DNA from 3 places in the Paenibacillus sp. sgz302115 genome. Region 3 is predicted to be linked to each of the others. Evidence: riboswitches for the same ligand, from Rfam matches in the RefSeq annotation. Region 3 holds a riboswitch; each other region holds the start of a gene.

Region 1 (4,970 bases), on a different contig from region 3:
CATTGGGGCAGGTTTTTGCCGGAAGCGCTCCAGCAGTCCTTTGTCCGCGATACCGTGAAGGACTATCTGCTGGAGAAGCTGCGGCAGGAGAGTGATCCGGTGGCGGCGGTGGCGGCGATCCACGAGTCGGTGGACAAGGCCGAAAAAGAGCGGCGCAGAGGCAGCGGGCTCTATCCCGAAGCTATGCTGCTGCTCGAGGAGCTGGAAACGGCGGCGGACCGCTTCCTGCTGAGCCGGGTGTCTTTGGACGAGCTGACACAGGAGCAGTTGCTGGAGATTTCTTTTTTGCGCTATCGGGATGTTGCTGATTGGCAGCCGCCTCTGGATTCAATTACCCGGCAAAAGATGGGCGCTCTCCGGGCCGCTTACCGCTGGTTCGGGGAGGAGAACCCGACTGAAGAGATATTTGTCGGTCTATCGCCGCGGGAGCTGGATGATGTGCAGCTGCTCGGACGGCGCTGGCTGAAGGAGTCGCGCAGCATCGAGCCGTTCGAACGTCTGCCGCTGGCTTTTTATCACAGCAGTGACCGTCAGGACGGGCCGCTAGATTATGACACGCTTTTGGAGCTGGTGAAGCGCAAGGCGGGAAATGACAAAGAGAAGGTGTACCGTTTCCTGGCCTGGTCACAGGGCAAACCGCTATTTTCTATATCGAATAAGAAGCTATGGCCGGGCTACCGGCGGGCGATTCTGAAATATTTCACGAGCAGTGACCGCGAGGCGTTCAAGAACCGGGATTTCCGCAAAAGCTATGTCTCCGCCGCAGGCCCGGCACTGCAAAATGTCTATAACGAAGCGCGCTCCCAGCTGGCTTCGCCGCTGGCGCGGTGGGTCAGCCGCAGCCGATTTCAAATCCTGATCTCCGGCTGCGTCATAGGTGTCCTGCTGATTGCTGCGATCATCACAATCAGCATGCTCCGGCAGGACAGCTCAGATACTGCCCTGCCGGAAGGCAGCGCGCTGCCAAGCGCTACGAACGGGGCCGGCGGGCTGCCACCCGCCACCGTCCGGCTTGGCAGCGGGGCAACCAGCGGCAGCCTGGTGTTCACCTTTGCTGCTGCCGCCGACTGCTCCGCCTTTCATCCGGCGGAGATCAGCGTAGTGTCCTCCGGCAATGTGACGGAGGACTACAAGGTCAAGGCGACGACCGGCAGCTGCCAGGTCGTCTCGCCGGAGGCGGCTGCTGGCGATGCAGCCGCAGGCTCTGGCGGCGCGTCTGCGAGCGCGCCTGCCGGGGGTGACGGCGCCGCAGGAGCGGGCGCCGGGTCTAAGGGCGGCGCGCAAGCCAGCGCGCCCACGGGTGCGGATGCCGCTGGTGCATCCGCAGGGGCTGACGGCGCCGCGCAAGGAGCGGGCGCCGGGTCCAAGGGCGGCGCGCAAGCGAGCGCGCCTGCCAAAGGCGCGGATGCCGCTGCCGCATCCGCAGGGGCTGACGGCGCGAACGAAGGCGCCGTGAACGAAGAGGCCGCGGGCGGGAACGCCGGCGCGGCCACGCCTTCACCTGCGGCGGGTGACACCGCGCAGGGAAGCCCGGGAGCCTCGGGAGCGGTGCCGGAGGCATCCGCATACGAGGTGACGGTGCAGCTGGAGGCCGGCGCGAAGCTGGCCGCCGGCGACGTGATCAAGGCAGGGGAGTACACGCTAACCCTGCAGCCGGCATTGGGTGCTGTAACAGACAGCACCCCGAGCGCTGGGGTGGATGCTTCTTCAGCCGCTGAACCTTCGCCCACGGCGAGCCCAAGTCCGGGCAAGAAAGCCAAATAAGATCAGCAGCTTGGGTTAAGCGCTGCGCACATGATCCTGAACAGCACGGTAAGCCGGGTTAGCGGCACGTGCTGTTCAGGATTTTTTTGCATATATTCCGGTAACCAGCAGCCGCTCACCTTACCCACAGTGAATCGACTTCCACAAATACCAGTAGAGGCTCAACTCAGCTCAATTTCCGGCTCCAGCGCATCTTTGCTAATTTTCGAATGCAGCTCATGAGCGCTAATTGGATTTTCTCCCACTAATTCAAGTAACAATCAAGATATTTCAGTATTAAGTGGAAAAAAGTAAACTAATCGAGCATATTTCGTCCTTTGGTGGGGAGAAACGCTGTTTTAATGATACTTTTTCCACCTATTTTCCCCCTGGAGACGGTGCTGGAGGAATTAGTGTACTTTTTTCCAACTATTTCTGCCGGCCGAGCCGCTTGCCCAGCGCCCTGCTCGTGCCACTCCCCATTATGCACCCCCTTTCGCCCCGATCCGCTACCCACGGTACTCCCCGCACCACTTACGCCCCGATCCGCTACCCACGGTACTCCCCGCACCACTTACGCCCCGATCCACTACCCACGGTACTCCCCGCACCACTTTCGCCCCGATCTGCTACCCAAGGTACTCCCCGCACCACTTACCACCACTCCCATTCCGCTGCGGCGATGAAACAGCTTTTCTATAGACATACACGGGAATACTAGATATGATTAAGAATATTAAAATTTTATAAGCTATTGAAAAAGGTGCGGGTTCTATTCGTGAAAACAATAGAATCAGCTTAAAAGGGAAGGCCGGTGCAAATCCGGCGCGGTCCCGCCACTGTAAATGCGGAGCGGCTCTTAGAGCGGCCACTGTCCGGGGAGAAGGATGGGAAGGCCAAGAGCAGCGATGAGGCATAAGCCAGGAGACCTGCCTTTTTCTTAACCGTTTCTATTCTTCGTGGGGTGAGAATGGGGAACATTGCAGATGGACTGCGTACGGAGCTTTGAGCACTGCAGCCTTAATTTGTATTCTTCCCGGGCCGCCCTTTACGAGGGCGGTCTTTTATGTTGCAGCAGTTGTTCTACTGCTGCGCGGTGCAATCCATTTTATAGAAAAGAGGTTGAAGATGAAGACAATTTTATCTGCCAAGTCCTTTACGCTTGGTCTGGTCTTATTGCTGGTGCTTTCGATTACAGGGAATGCTGTTGTTCCAGCGGGAGAGGCTTTTGCCGCAGCAGAGTCCTCCGCAACTACAGGAGTTAACAGTGTTACGGAAGCCGTATATGCGGCAGATGCTTCTGCAAATAAGGAATCCTTAGCCGTAGCCAATGCGGCGGCGGCATCCGGTGGAGAGGTTACGGTCTCGCAAGCTACATATACGGCTGCCGAGTATATTCTGGGCGGCGGTGTGGCATCCGAATGGCAGGCTATCGGTCTGGCCCAGGCGGGTTACCGTGTGCCGGAGAGCTATGCTCAGGCGCTCGCGCAGAAGGTGCAGACGGCGGGGGGCAGTTTCCCGAACGTTACGGACTATGCGCGGATAGTGCTCGCGGTGCGGGCGATTGGCGGTGACCCCACGAACTTTGCGGGCAGCGGCTCGGCAGCGGGCTATAATCTGCTGGAGCGCATCTATAATAGCGACAAAATCAGCGGCCAGACACTGAATGCTCCGGTATACGCGCTGCTTGCGCTGGATTCGGGCAGCTATACGCCTCCAGCCGATGCCAAATGGAATCAGGCAAAACTGCTGAGTGAAATTCTGTCCAAACAGAACAGCGACGGCGGCTTTGCGCTGTTGCCGGGAGCGAGCGACCCGGATATGACAGCGATTGTGCTGACGGCGCTGGCTGCGCATAAAAATGATCCCGCTGCAGGAGCAGCAGGGCAAAAAGCAGTAGCCTGGCTGTCTGCCAAGCAGGGCAGCAACGGCGGCTACGGAGATAGCAGCGAAAGTGTGGCCCAGGCCATTATCGGCCTGTCTTCTTACGGAGTGGACCCTGCCGGTGCAGAGTTCACCAAGAATGGAACGGAGCTTGTAGGCCGACTGCTAAGCTTCCGTCTCGCAAGCGGAGCTTTCGCCCATACGCAGGGCGGCAACGCTAATGTGCTGGCTACCGAGCAGGCTTTTCAGGCGCTGGTGGCTTATAACCTGTTCAGCGGCGGGGCAAACGGCAAGCTGTATGACTTTTCCAAACCGGTAGCGCAGAATCCGCTAGTCTATGTGCCGCTGGTGATCGAAGGACCGGAACAAACACTGGGCGAAGGCAAAGCCTATGCCAGCAATGCTCTCGACGCGCTTGAGAAGGTAGCTTTGGCGAAGGGGCTTAAGCTTACAAATCCTTCCGGCAGTTATGTTACAGGCATCGGCGGTATCTCAGCCGGAACCTACGGCGGCTATGACGGCTGGATGTACGCGGTATCCCGCGGCGGCGAATGGGTGAATCCTGATGTCGGAATGAAAGACTTCAAGCTGAAGGATTCAGACCGGCTGCTGGTCTACTATGCGGGAAGCGATACGCAGCTGGTAGATAAGGTTACCCTTTCCAAGGCGCAGCCAAGAGAAGGGGAAGCTTTTTCCGTCAATGTCACCAAAAAAACATGGGTATGGGACAATGCCACATCCACCCCCAGTCCGGTAACGGCAAATGCCGCCGGTGTGCAAGTGACGATTGGGAGTAAGACGGTAACTACGGACAAGGATGGCAAGGCTGTTTTTGCAGAGGGTCTTCCTGAGGGAGATTACACACTGAGCGTGACCGGCTACATTCCGGGGAATGCTCCGAGTGTCGCCAAATATTCGCAAGACTTAAAGGTTACCGCACGAAATGTAACAGCCACTCTGTCGGTTGAAGGACCGCAAGGTCCGGTTATTGACGGCACGCTGAAGGCGTATACTGCGCTGGAGGCACTGAAGAGTCTTACTGCGTCCGGCAATATTCCGCTGAAAATTACAGAGTCCTCTTTTGGCAGCTATGTTTCAGGGATTAATGGAATAGAGAGTGGAACGTATAAAGGTTATTGGAGCTTTGCAGTGCAGCGCGGCGGCGAATGGATCTACCCGTCTGTCGGGATGGGCGATTTTGTTCTGGAAGCCTCTGACCGGGTGCTGGTCTATTATGCCGGCGGGGATACCCAGGTGGTCAATACGGTGCAGGTTGCTCCAGCGCAGCCAAAGCCGGGAGAAGCTTTTACCGTTACAGTTACACAAAAGAAATGGGTATGGAA
Region 2 (4,970 bases), on a different contig from region 3:
ATATAATGATTTCATGTAAGGAAGTTATCGAAAAAAGTCCACATAAGCCGGTCGTAATAGAAAAAGTATTAAATGCCGAAGGGCTAAAAGTATTCGAGGGATATACCTTTTCCCATTGAATTCACTTCCATGTTATTCGAGTATTTCAGAATAACATGGATATTTTTTCCCCACAAAAAAAGCACGACCCCCAAAACCCCGGAAGCCGCGCCATGATTGAATTCTTAAGGATGCTGGTGAAGGGAATTGAACCCCCGGCCTACGCATTACGAGTGCGTTGCTCTACCCCTGAGCTACACCAGCTTAAAGCATACTTTTTCTGTCAAACAAAATACATTATACAGCGTCTGGAGAAAAACGCAACCCTTTCTCTCATAGTCCTTGCCTTTAACCCCAGCCTGCCCGCTCTTCCTTCGGTCTAGTCTCCCGGAACTATTGCTCCAGCAGCTTGCGCTCCACCGACTCCAGCTTGCTGCGGCTCGTAGAGACCTTGTCGCGGCGGTCATCTATCTTAAGTGAAGTAGAGACACGCTGTGCACCCGCTCTAAAAGGAGATTCGTGCAGCGCTTCTACAGCAGCGAGAATCCGCGGCAGCGGTCCTTCGATAATTGTGCCCATAGATGTCAGCTCGTAGGTAATGCCCTCCACCGTCTCCAGCACTCGCTGCATACCGGCCACATAGCTGCTGAGGCTGGTGCTGCCTGTGCCGATCGGAATTACGGTTACTTCGCCAATAGCCATTCGAAATCCCTCCTATATATAAGTCTCCAGTCCCTTCTATTGTAACAACTCCTGTCTGGCGTCACAAATCGCCTGAAGCCCCAGCATCCCTTCCCTCGAAATCCTATGATTGCACTCACTGCAGATATGAAGCCTTTGTGGCGTTTTTTGGGACAATTTATGAATCGGATCCGGCAAAATTTGTCGTTATTCTGTGGATTATCTGTGGATGAATTGTGGACTAACTCCGGAACATCTGTGGACTAGCTGTGGATCATCTGTGCGTAAAGCGGCTGAACCCGCCCGGGGCGCGGACTTGCAAAAAAGTATTTACAAACACAATATATTGGGTTAATTTTATATAGCGACAACAAAATATAGTGGAATCAGGTGCTTCACCTCTACAGGAGTGCTGAAGCTTAATAGGGAAGCGCGGTGCAAATCCGCTGTGGTCCCGCCACTGTAACCGGATGCTCGACAGCGTCATGAAGCGCTGCAGAGCAGTATCCTGAGGCTCATGCCACTGAGGGTCATTCCCCTTGGGAAGGCGCCTTAAGGATTCACCGGGAGCCAGGAGACCTGCCTGTTTCCGGGCACCATTATTTACGCCTGCGAGGAACAGGAGAGGTGTCCGCATGCGGCCTGCACAAGCAGATTTAGCCTTCCCTAAGACGGGGAGCCAAGGCTGCCGATACCTGAAGGCGATAATCCTTATTGCCTTCAGGTATCGGCTTCTGCGGGAAAGCTTATTTCCATGGAGACCATCCGCAAATATCCGCGCTCCGGTTATTTGCGCTACGCATCCGGGCATTTTCCGTCTTCCTCGGCGGGAGATGCTTTTTTATTAATGTCAGTTAGCCTGGTTAGAACGTTCTTATATATCGAGAGGAGAGTGCTGCACAATGACGCTGCTGGAGAAACGGTACAACGCTGAACAAACTACACAAGAGGTTATGTTAGAGGAAGTTATCCATTTGGGGCGCGATATTATCGACAGCCGGGATTTGGATCTGCTGCGTGAGAATGCCAATTTGAACGGGGAGAGCTTTTCCGGCAAAATGAGCAAGTTCGGCAGTGAATACTCCAAGTGGTATGCCCGCAACTTCACAATGCCGCCGCAGCTCGTGCAGGCTTCCCTCGATAATGTGGTGTATGTCCATGACCTGGACCAGTACGTCATCGGAACAACCAACTGCATCTTTATCCCGTTCGAGCGGCTGCTCCGCGAAGGCTTCAACACCGGCAACGGCAGTGTGCGGCCACCGAACTCGATTATGACCGCGATGTCGCTGGTGGCGATTATTTTCCAGTCTCAGCAAAATGCCCAGTACGGCGGCGTATCCGCCAACAAGCTGGATTTCGATCTGGCTCCTTATGTAACGAAATCCTTCGCCAAGCTGTTCCGTAAAGGACTGGAGTACTTCGAAGAAGGACAAGCCGGCGAGCATCTCGGCGAGGTTACCATGAGCCGCAGCGATCTGGCCGAGCAGTACCCTCGGGCCTTCCGCTTTGCCCTGAAGGAGACGGAGAGCGAGACGCTGCAGGCGGCAGAGAGCATGATACATAACCTGAATACGATGTCCAGCCGCTCGGGCGGTCAGATTCCTTTTACCAGCATTAACTATGGTACCTGCACTTCGCCAGAGGGCCAGCTCGTCATCAGCTCACTGCTGACGGCGACCATGAACGGCCTGGGCAGCGGTGAAACGCCGGTGTTCCCTATCCAGATCTTCAAATGCAAGCAAGGTGTCAACCAGCAGCAGGGCGATCCTAACTATGAGCTGTTCCTAAAGGCCGCCGAGTGCTCCGCGCGCAGACTGTATCCGAACTTCGCTAATCTCGATGCGCCGCTCAACCTGCAGTATTATGATCCGGCTGACCCGGATACTGAATTTGCGACAATGGGCTGCCGCACCCGGGTACTGGGCGACCGCTTCGGACGCAACCACTGCTCCGGCAAAGGCAATCTGTCCTTCAACACACTCAACCTGGTGCGTCTCGGGCTGGCTCACGGCACGGTTACAGGCCGCCGCCTGGTAGCCGACGAGCAAGGCTTCTATGATGATCTGAACCATTACATGGACATCGCTCTGGATGGGCTGCTCCACCGCTTCCGCATTCAGGCTGCTCAGAAGGCCAAAGCCTCCGATTTCATGATGCGCGAAGGGGTCTGGGAAGGCGGTCAAGAGCTGGCCCCTGAGGATAGCGTAGGAGAGCTGCTGAAGCACGGCAGTCTGTCCATCGGCTTCATCGGGATGGCAGAGTGCATGAAGGCGATGTACGGCAAGCACCATGGCGAGGATATGGAGATTCATTCCAAAGCGCTCGCCATCGTCCGCCATATGCGGGAATACTGCGACCGCAAGAGCGAGGAGCTTAACCTCAACATCACGCTGTTCGCCACACCGGCTGAAGGACTGTCCGGCAAATTCACGAAGGTGGACCGCAAGGTGCTTGGTTCCATTCCGGGCGTTACCGACCGTGAATACTATACGAACTCCTTCCATGTCCCGGTCTATCATGAGCTAAGCGCAGCCCAGAAGATCAGCCTGGAAGCTCCGTTCCACGAATATTGCAACGCCGGCGCGATCTCTTATGTCGAGTTGAACGGCAATGCCCGCAGCAATCCGGCGGCTTTTGTGAAGATCATCAAGTACGCGCTTGAGCAGCAGGTCAGCTACTTCAGCATCAACCATCCGATTGACCGCTGCTCGGCCTGCGGCTATGAAGGTGTGATCGGCACGAACTGCCCTTCCTGCGACGCGCATGAGAACGATGTGCATATCCGCCGCCTGCGCCGGGTAACCGGCTATCTGACCGGCGATTATCAGACCCGCTTCAACGCCGCCAAGCAAGCCGAAGTACGGGATCGCGTTAAGCATCTATGAATATTTGCGGCTACTACCCTGAATCAATCAACGAGGGAGAGGGCATGCGGGCCGTCATCTTCCTCAGCGGCTGCCGCCACCGCTGCCCGGGCTGCTTCAATCCGAAGACCTGGAATTTCAATTTCGGCGAGCCCTTCACCCTGGAGCGTCAGCGGGAGATTATTGCGGAAATGGCCGCAAATCCGCTGCTGGACGGGCTGACGCTGGCAGGCGGCGATCCTTTTTTCTCGGCAGAGGAGGCTGCGGGCTTCATTCAGGAGCTGCGCAGTGTGCTGCCGGACTTCTCTATCTGGATTTACACAGGCTATACTTACGAAGAGCTTACAGCCGCTCCCGGCTCACCGGAGTGGAACCTGCTGTCCTTGTGCCACGTGGTCATTGACGGCCGATTTGTGGAAGAGCTTAAAGACACCACCCTCCCCTACCGGGGAAGCAGCAACCAGCGGATTATTAACATTCCAGCCAGTCTTGCCGGTACGGAGATCGTACACTGGCAACCGGCTGAGCTATAACTTACGTTAACTTTCAAAAGGCAGGCCAAGCGTAAATGCGGGCCGCCTTCTGCGCTCATATAGTTCAATTTTTGATATTGAAAATTATACCCAAAAAAATGAAGGGATGTATGAACCATGCCACAGCTCGTAGTGAAACCCGACAACCGCCAATTGGCTTTTGATGAAATCCGCCTCTCCGTATACGCCGACCGTATCCTGAAAGGTCTTGACCAGCTAAGCAAAGAAACTCTGCTGCGCGGAGTGCAGTCCAAGCTGCGCCGTGACGAGGTTAGCGGAGAAGAGATCAGCAGCGCCTTCACGATGAGCGCCCTTGAGCTTGTAACCAAGGAGGAGCCGGACTGGAAGTTTGCTGCTGCGCGGTCGCTTTTGACTTCCCTGTACAAAAAAGCTGCCGTCAACCGCCGCTACAAAGCCTACCCGGACGAACCGTATGGCGAGCTCTACCCCCTGATCACCGATCTGGTCAAAAAAGGCATCTACCGCGAAGAGCTGCTTACCTACTATACCAAGGAGCAGATTGTGGAGCTTGGCGGCTGCATCGACTATACGCGCGACCTGCTGTTCGATTATATCGGCCTTTTGACTCTCTCGGACCGTTATCTGGCTCATGATTTTGACGGGCGTGTAATGGAGCTGCCGCAGGAGCGCTATATGATCATCGCCATGTTCCTCATGCACACTGAGCCGGAAGAGAAACGCCTGGATCTGGTAAAAGAAGCCTACTGGGCGATGAGCAACATCTACATGACCGCTGCTACACCAACTATGTCCAACGCAGGTAAAAAGGTTGCCGGGCAGCTCTCCAGCTGCTTCATCGACACTGTGGACGACTCCCTCGAAGGCATCT
Region 3 (4,970 bases):
ATGTTCAATGAGGATAACACCGCTTCGGATCAAGTGTATGCGGAGCGCATTGCTCTCTGCGGAGCCTGCTCCAAGCTGCAGGACGGTGTGACCTGCACCGCCTGCGGCTGCATTATACCGGTTGTTGCGCGGCTCAAGGCGCGTGGCTGTCCGCTTCCCGGCGGCGGACTCTGGCAGCCGGTCACGGAATAAGCAGGCGGCGCAGAAGGCTTGCAGCCAGCGCCGCCTGAATTGAAAAGCCCCTATTCTCCGCATGCAAATGTGCAGCGGCGATAGGGGCTTTTTATTGTGCTTATGCCTTCGGCTTGAGCGGGACATCCTTCAGGTCACAACTTAAGGAGCAGCCGTTTCTTTGGCATCGGCGCTGTCCGTATAAAACAGCTCAACCAGCATGTCTTCATTATAGTTGCCAAAGCCTTTGCCGAAGAGTGTAAGTCCGCCGACATGCTCGGCATCCTCCTCCACCGACAGCCTGAAGGTCCACTGCTTGCTGCGGATGCCCACCTCATCCAGCGTCACCCCGGAGAGCTTGAGTCCGTCCATGTAAGTGCCTTTGGAAGTAATGCGCAGCTGTTTGAGCAGACCATACTGATTGGTAAGCGGATGCCACCAGGCGGGCGTATATTTGCCTCTGCTGTCTCCATAGTCACCGGGACTTGTCCAGTAGCCCAGCTTGACGCCATTCAGTGTAAAGGTGATGTCCGAGGGCCAATTATTATTGATGGACGGAGCCTCGGAGGCAATTTCCATCGTAATGACCAGTTCCTCCGGCTGCTCACTGGACAGCAGAAAGTTGGGGATCTTATACTCGACGTAGCCTTTGCCGAACCAGAGAATCCCCGCATTCATCCGCTCCAAATCCCAGAAATAACGCGGGTCGTCGAAACTGCCGATGATTTGCTCCGTAGTGGCAAGCCCGCAGGTCGGCTCAATCTGAAAGTCGGAATAATGCCCCACGGGCAGCTCGATGCGGTAGCTTTTGCGTTCGGCTCTCCCCGGGCCGGGAAAAATAATCTCCGCACCTTCTGCGGCTAGCGTGCAAATCTTTTGCAGACCGCTCCGCCCGGGGGCCATATGTGTCTGAATCAGCCCGGCAGTCTCCAGTTTGCGGACATGCATGGTCATAATGGCGCTGCTGAGCTTGGCCGCTGATGCCAGCTCCTTAACGTTCATTGGCTGAACGGCAAGCAGGCGGAGCATGCGGAGGCGCACGGCGCTTGATAAGGCTTCATATACAGGCAGTGATTCTTCGGTAAGATCGAGTTTCATAGACAGCCTCCAGGACAGGTTAGAAAATAAGAGTTCATATATAGTTAATAATTATATTATTCAAATGAGCTTCTTACAAGCTATGCAGCTCTTTACAGGCGCTTCCACTTTTATCACAGACACCGGCCGGCCATGTCCGTTATGATGTACAGGATGAATCAGCGATGAAAACAAGGTGCCTTTGATCGTACAAAGTACCTCAAGGGGTAACAGGGAATCGGGTGCAACTCCCGAGCGGTCCCGCCACTGTAAGGAAAAGCCAGCCTTCACGATGTCACTCGGCAGAGCGCCGGGGAAGACGGGGGTATGACGCCAGCATTCCAAGCCAGGAGACCTACCTTGTTTGCGCACACACGACTCTACGCGGATAGGAGCGGTGTACGAAGAGGTTCAGAGAAGAGGGTGTGCCTGCATAATCTTACCGGCGGGACAGCAGCCTTCTCTTTGTGATCTTTCGACGTACATATAACTCCCACCCTCTGAGGGCGGGAGTTTTTTGGTTTGCAGCAGAAGAACAACTGATGAAAGGATGGAGGAGAGAATGAGCAAGCGCAGTTTTTGCAGCTTCGCAGTGCTGGTTGGCGGGTTTACGGTTTATTTTGCGCTGAATGAGCCGGGTACAGCCGAAGCGATGCATATTATGGAGGGATTTTTGCCGATAGGATGGGCTGTGTTCTGGTGGGTGGCCTTTGTGCCGTTCTTTGTGCTTGGAATCATGAAGCTGAAAAAGATGACCCAAGACAATCCCGAGCTGAAGCTGCTGCTTGGGTTGTCGGGTGCGTTTACCTTTGTATTGTCCGCACTCAAAATGCCTTCGGTAACCGGGAGCAGCTCACACCCCACAGGGACGGGACTTGGCGCCGTGATGCTGGGGCCGCTGCCGATGAGCGTGATCGGCTCCATTGTGCTGCTGTTTCAGGCGCTTTTGCTGGCGCACGGCGGAATAACCACCCTCGGGGCGAATGCGTTCTCGATGGCTGTCGCGGGTCCTTTTGCTGGATATGCAGTCTATAAGCTGACGATGAAGCTTACGGAACGCGAAAAGCTGGCGGTATTCTGCGCAGCAGCGGCGGCTGATCTAATGACCTATGTTGTCACGTCCTTTCAGCTTGCGGCGGCTTTTCCGTCGGCGGACGGCGGTATGCTGGCTTCTTTTGTTAAATTCGGCGGCATATTTGCCGTGACCCAAATTCCGCTGGCCATCAGCGAGGGGTTGCTTACCGTGCTGCTGTGGAACTGGCTGAAGGCCTATAGCCCGCAGGAGCTGTCGCTCTTGAAACGGGGAGCCAAAGGAGGAAGCGCAGAGTGAAAAGCAAATGGAGAAACGGGCTGATGCTGCTGGCGGTTGTTCTGCTGGTGGTGCTGCCGCTGCTGCTGGTGAACGGGGAATTCGGCGGGGCCGACGATGCGGCCGAGGGAGCGATTTCGGAGATTGATCCTAACTATAAACCTTGGTTCAAGCCCCTGGCCGAGCTGCCGGGAGAGACGGAAAGTATGCTGTTTGCGCTGCAGGCGGCAATTGGAGCCGGAATTATCGGCTATACGATTGGTCTTATGAAGGGGAAACGGGAGCGGCAGCAGCAGAAATGATCAGAAGAATTGATGCGTTGTCCCACAGCAATGCGCTGCGGCAGCTCTCCCCGATGTGGAAAAGCCTGTTCGCCGCAGTCATGCTCGCGCTCTCCTATGTGCTGCATCCTGCGCTGCAGGCTGTTATTGCGCTGTGGATGATCCTGTGGTGCCTCCTGTATGCAAAAATCCCGCTCAGCGCCTACGGGCTGCTGTTCGGCACGGCGCTGCTGTTCTACCTCCTGAGCGTTCCGGCGCTCATGGTGGAGGTGGGCCGTCCAGCTGCAGGAGAGGCTGCGCTGTCATTGCCGCTGCCGGGGACGGCGCGGTACATCTACATTACAGCGGAGGGCGGATTGCGGGCGGGCGTGCTGCTGGCACGGGTAGCGGCATGCCTGTCCTGCTTCTTTTTTATTATGTTTACTACGCCGTTCGGTGAACTGCTGCAGGTGCTGCGCAGGCTGCGTATGCCGCAGATCGTGCTGGAGGTGATGCTGATTATGTACCGCTTCCTGTTTCTGCTAAACGATACGGCACACGGCATGCTGCTGGCCCGGCGGCTGCGCGGCGGCAAGAGAGGGTTCATGCCCAAGCTGCGGGAGGCTGCCGGAATGGCGGCAGCGCTGTTCGCAAGCACCATGCACCGTTATTACGGGCTGTCGCAGGGGCTTGTGGCCCGGGGCTTTACCGGGGAGATTCCTTTGCCGCCTTATGTGTCCCGCCCAGTGCCGCGGAGATTCGCTTTGGAGGCCTATGCCGGAATCGTACTTCTGCTGCTGGCACAGTTGTGGATTACATATCAATAGATGAAGTGAAATGAGCTGAAGAAGGAGAGCATTATGGACAACAAGGATTACTGTCTGGCCTTTGAGGGAGTGGTGTTCCGTTACCCGGACACGGCGGAGCCCGCACTGCGGGAGCTGACCGTCTCCATTCCCAAGGGTGGCAAAACAGCGGTGCTCGGCCACAACGGCTCCGGCAAATCCACCCTGTTTCTGCATGCCGTAGGCATTTTGCGGCCGCAGGCGGGGACGGTGCAGCAAGCGGGAAGCCCTGTATCCTACGCCAAAAAAGAGCTGGCCGCGCTGCGGCACAGAGTCGGCCTTGTTTTTCAGGACCCCGAGCAGCAGCTCATCTTAAGCACACCGCTGGAGGATGTGTCATTTGGGCTGCGGGGGATGGGGATGGATGAGGCGGCGATTCAGATGCGCTGCACTGCGGTGCTTGAGCAGATGAATCTGACAGCACTGAAGGATAAGCCGGTGCATCAGCTCAGCCTGGGCCAGAAAAAGCGTACTGCGCTCGCAGGTGTGCTGGCGATGGGACCGGAGCTGATTTTGCTGGATGAGCCAACGTCCTATTTAGACCCGGTGTCCGAGGCGCAGCTTCTGGAGGGGCTGGATACCATTCACCGCAAGGGCACTACGGTCGTTATGGCAACGCATGACATGAACCTGGCCTACCGCTGGGCGGACTGGATCATCGTCCTCGATCAGGGAAGCTGCGTTGCCTCCGGAACGCCGGAGGATATTTTTGCCCGGAGGGAAGCGCTGCAGGCGGTGGGCCTTGAGCTTCCGCTGCTGGCCGATCTGTGGCACAGCCTGCCCCGCCGCTTGACTGCAGGGCACAGCGCGCCCCGGAATGCGGGAGATTTCAAAGCGCTGCTGAGCGGGATGCTGGGCGATAGCGGGCAAGGGGATTTTTGAAAATGTAAGAGATATTAAGTTTCACTGAAACGGATACCTGAAGGCAAAAAGGAGAGTAGCTGTTTCGGATGCATAGGCTCCTTGTAAGGACGCCCAGCCGTTCTACTCGGAGCGCGATGTGAAGGGATTGCGGCAGCTAGTTTGATGTCCGCAGGTGTTTGAGGGTTTGCGTAGTTGTTTGGAGGCGGTTTGAATATTTTCGCCGTACTCCCTCCCGGTTTACGCAGCCTCTGTAATTGTAAAAGGTGCAATAGATTTTGAGCACAACTGGCTAAAAGAGTAATCTGGTGTATTTTGTGCAACAGAAATTTAGATAATGCACGTATTGCGGGAGTTTTGTTCGATTCTAGTGTATGAAGTGCAATAGAATTGTAGGTTCTTGTCTTTGGAGTAGATTCTGTTGTAGAAAGTGCAATCGCTATAGCA

Evidence for each region. A riboswitch is a leader RNA that binds a small molecule or an ion and turns the genes downstream of it on or off. The one in region 3 is predicted to bind cobalamin.
Region 1: linked by a shared signal. The riboswitch ahead of AC0LWN_RS22955 (DUF4430 domain-containing protein) and the one ahead of AC0LWN_RS24905 (energy-coupling factor ABC transporter permease) in region 3 are both predicted to bind cobalamin.
Region 2: linked by a shared signal. The riboswitch ahead of AC0LWN_RS29670 (anaerobic ribonucleoside triphosphate reductase) and the one ahead of AC0LWN_RS24905 (energy-coupling factor ABC transporter permease) in region 3 are both predicted to bind cobalamin.

What each region holds. Positions count from the first base shown of each region.
Region 1 is NZ_JBVYOK010000014.1:113,453-118,422, forward strand. It holds gene AC0LWN_RS22950 (GAP1-N2 domain-containing protein) at 1-1,764, shown strand, start outside; cobalamin riboswitch at 2,488-2,694, shown strand; gene AC0LWN_RS22955 (DUF4430 domain-containing protein) at 2,872-4,970, shown strand, end outside.
Region 2 is NZ_JBVYOK010000029.1:52,186-57,155, reverse strand. It holds gene AC0LWN_RS29685 (nucleoside deaminase) at 1-119, shown strand, start outside; tRNA gene AC0LWN_RS29680 (tRNA-Thr) at 232-303, opposite strand; gene AC0LWN_RS29675 (MTH1187 family thiamine-binding protein) at 433-741, opposite strand; cobalamin riboswitch at 1,092-1,321, shown strand; gene AC0LWN_RS29670 (anaerobic ribonucleoside triphosphate reductase) at 1,623-3,608, shown strand; gene nrdG (anaerobic ribonucleoside-triphosphate reductase activating protein) at 3,605-4,120, shown strand; gene AC0LWN_RS29660 (ribonucleoside-diphosphate reductase subunit alpha) at 4,238-4,970, shown strand, end outside.
Region 3 is NZ_JBVYOK010000017.1:90,025-94,994, forward strand. It holds gene AC0LWN_RS24895 (DUF6171 family protein) at 1-192, shown strand, start outside; gene AC0LWN_RS24900 (ArsR/SmtB family transcription factor) at 334-1,269, opposite strand; cobalamin riboswitch at 1,426-1,625, shown strand; gene AC0LWN_RS24905 (energy-coupling factor ABC transporter permease) at 1,811-2,578, shown strand; gene AC0LWN_RS24910 (energy-coupling factor ABC transporter substrate-binding protein) at 2,575-2,859, shown strand; gene cbiQ (cobalt ECF transporter T component CbiQ) at 2,856-3,644, shown strand; gene AC0LWN_RS24920 (energy-coupling factor ABC transporter ATP-binding protein) at 3,678-4,544, shown strand.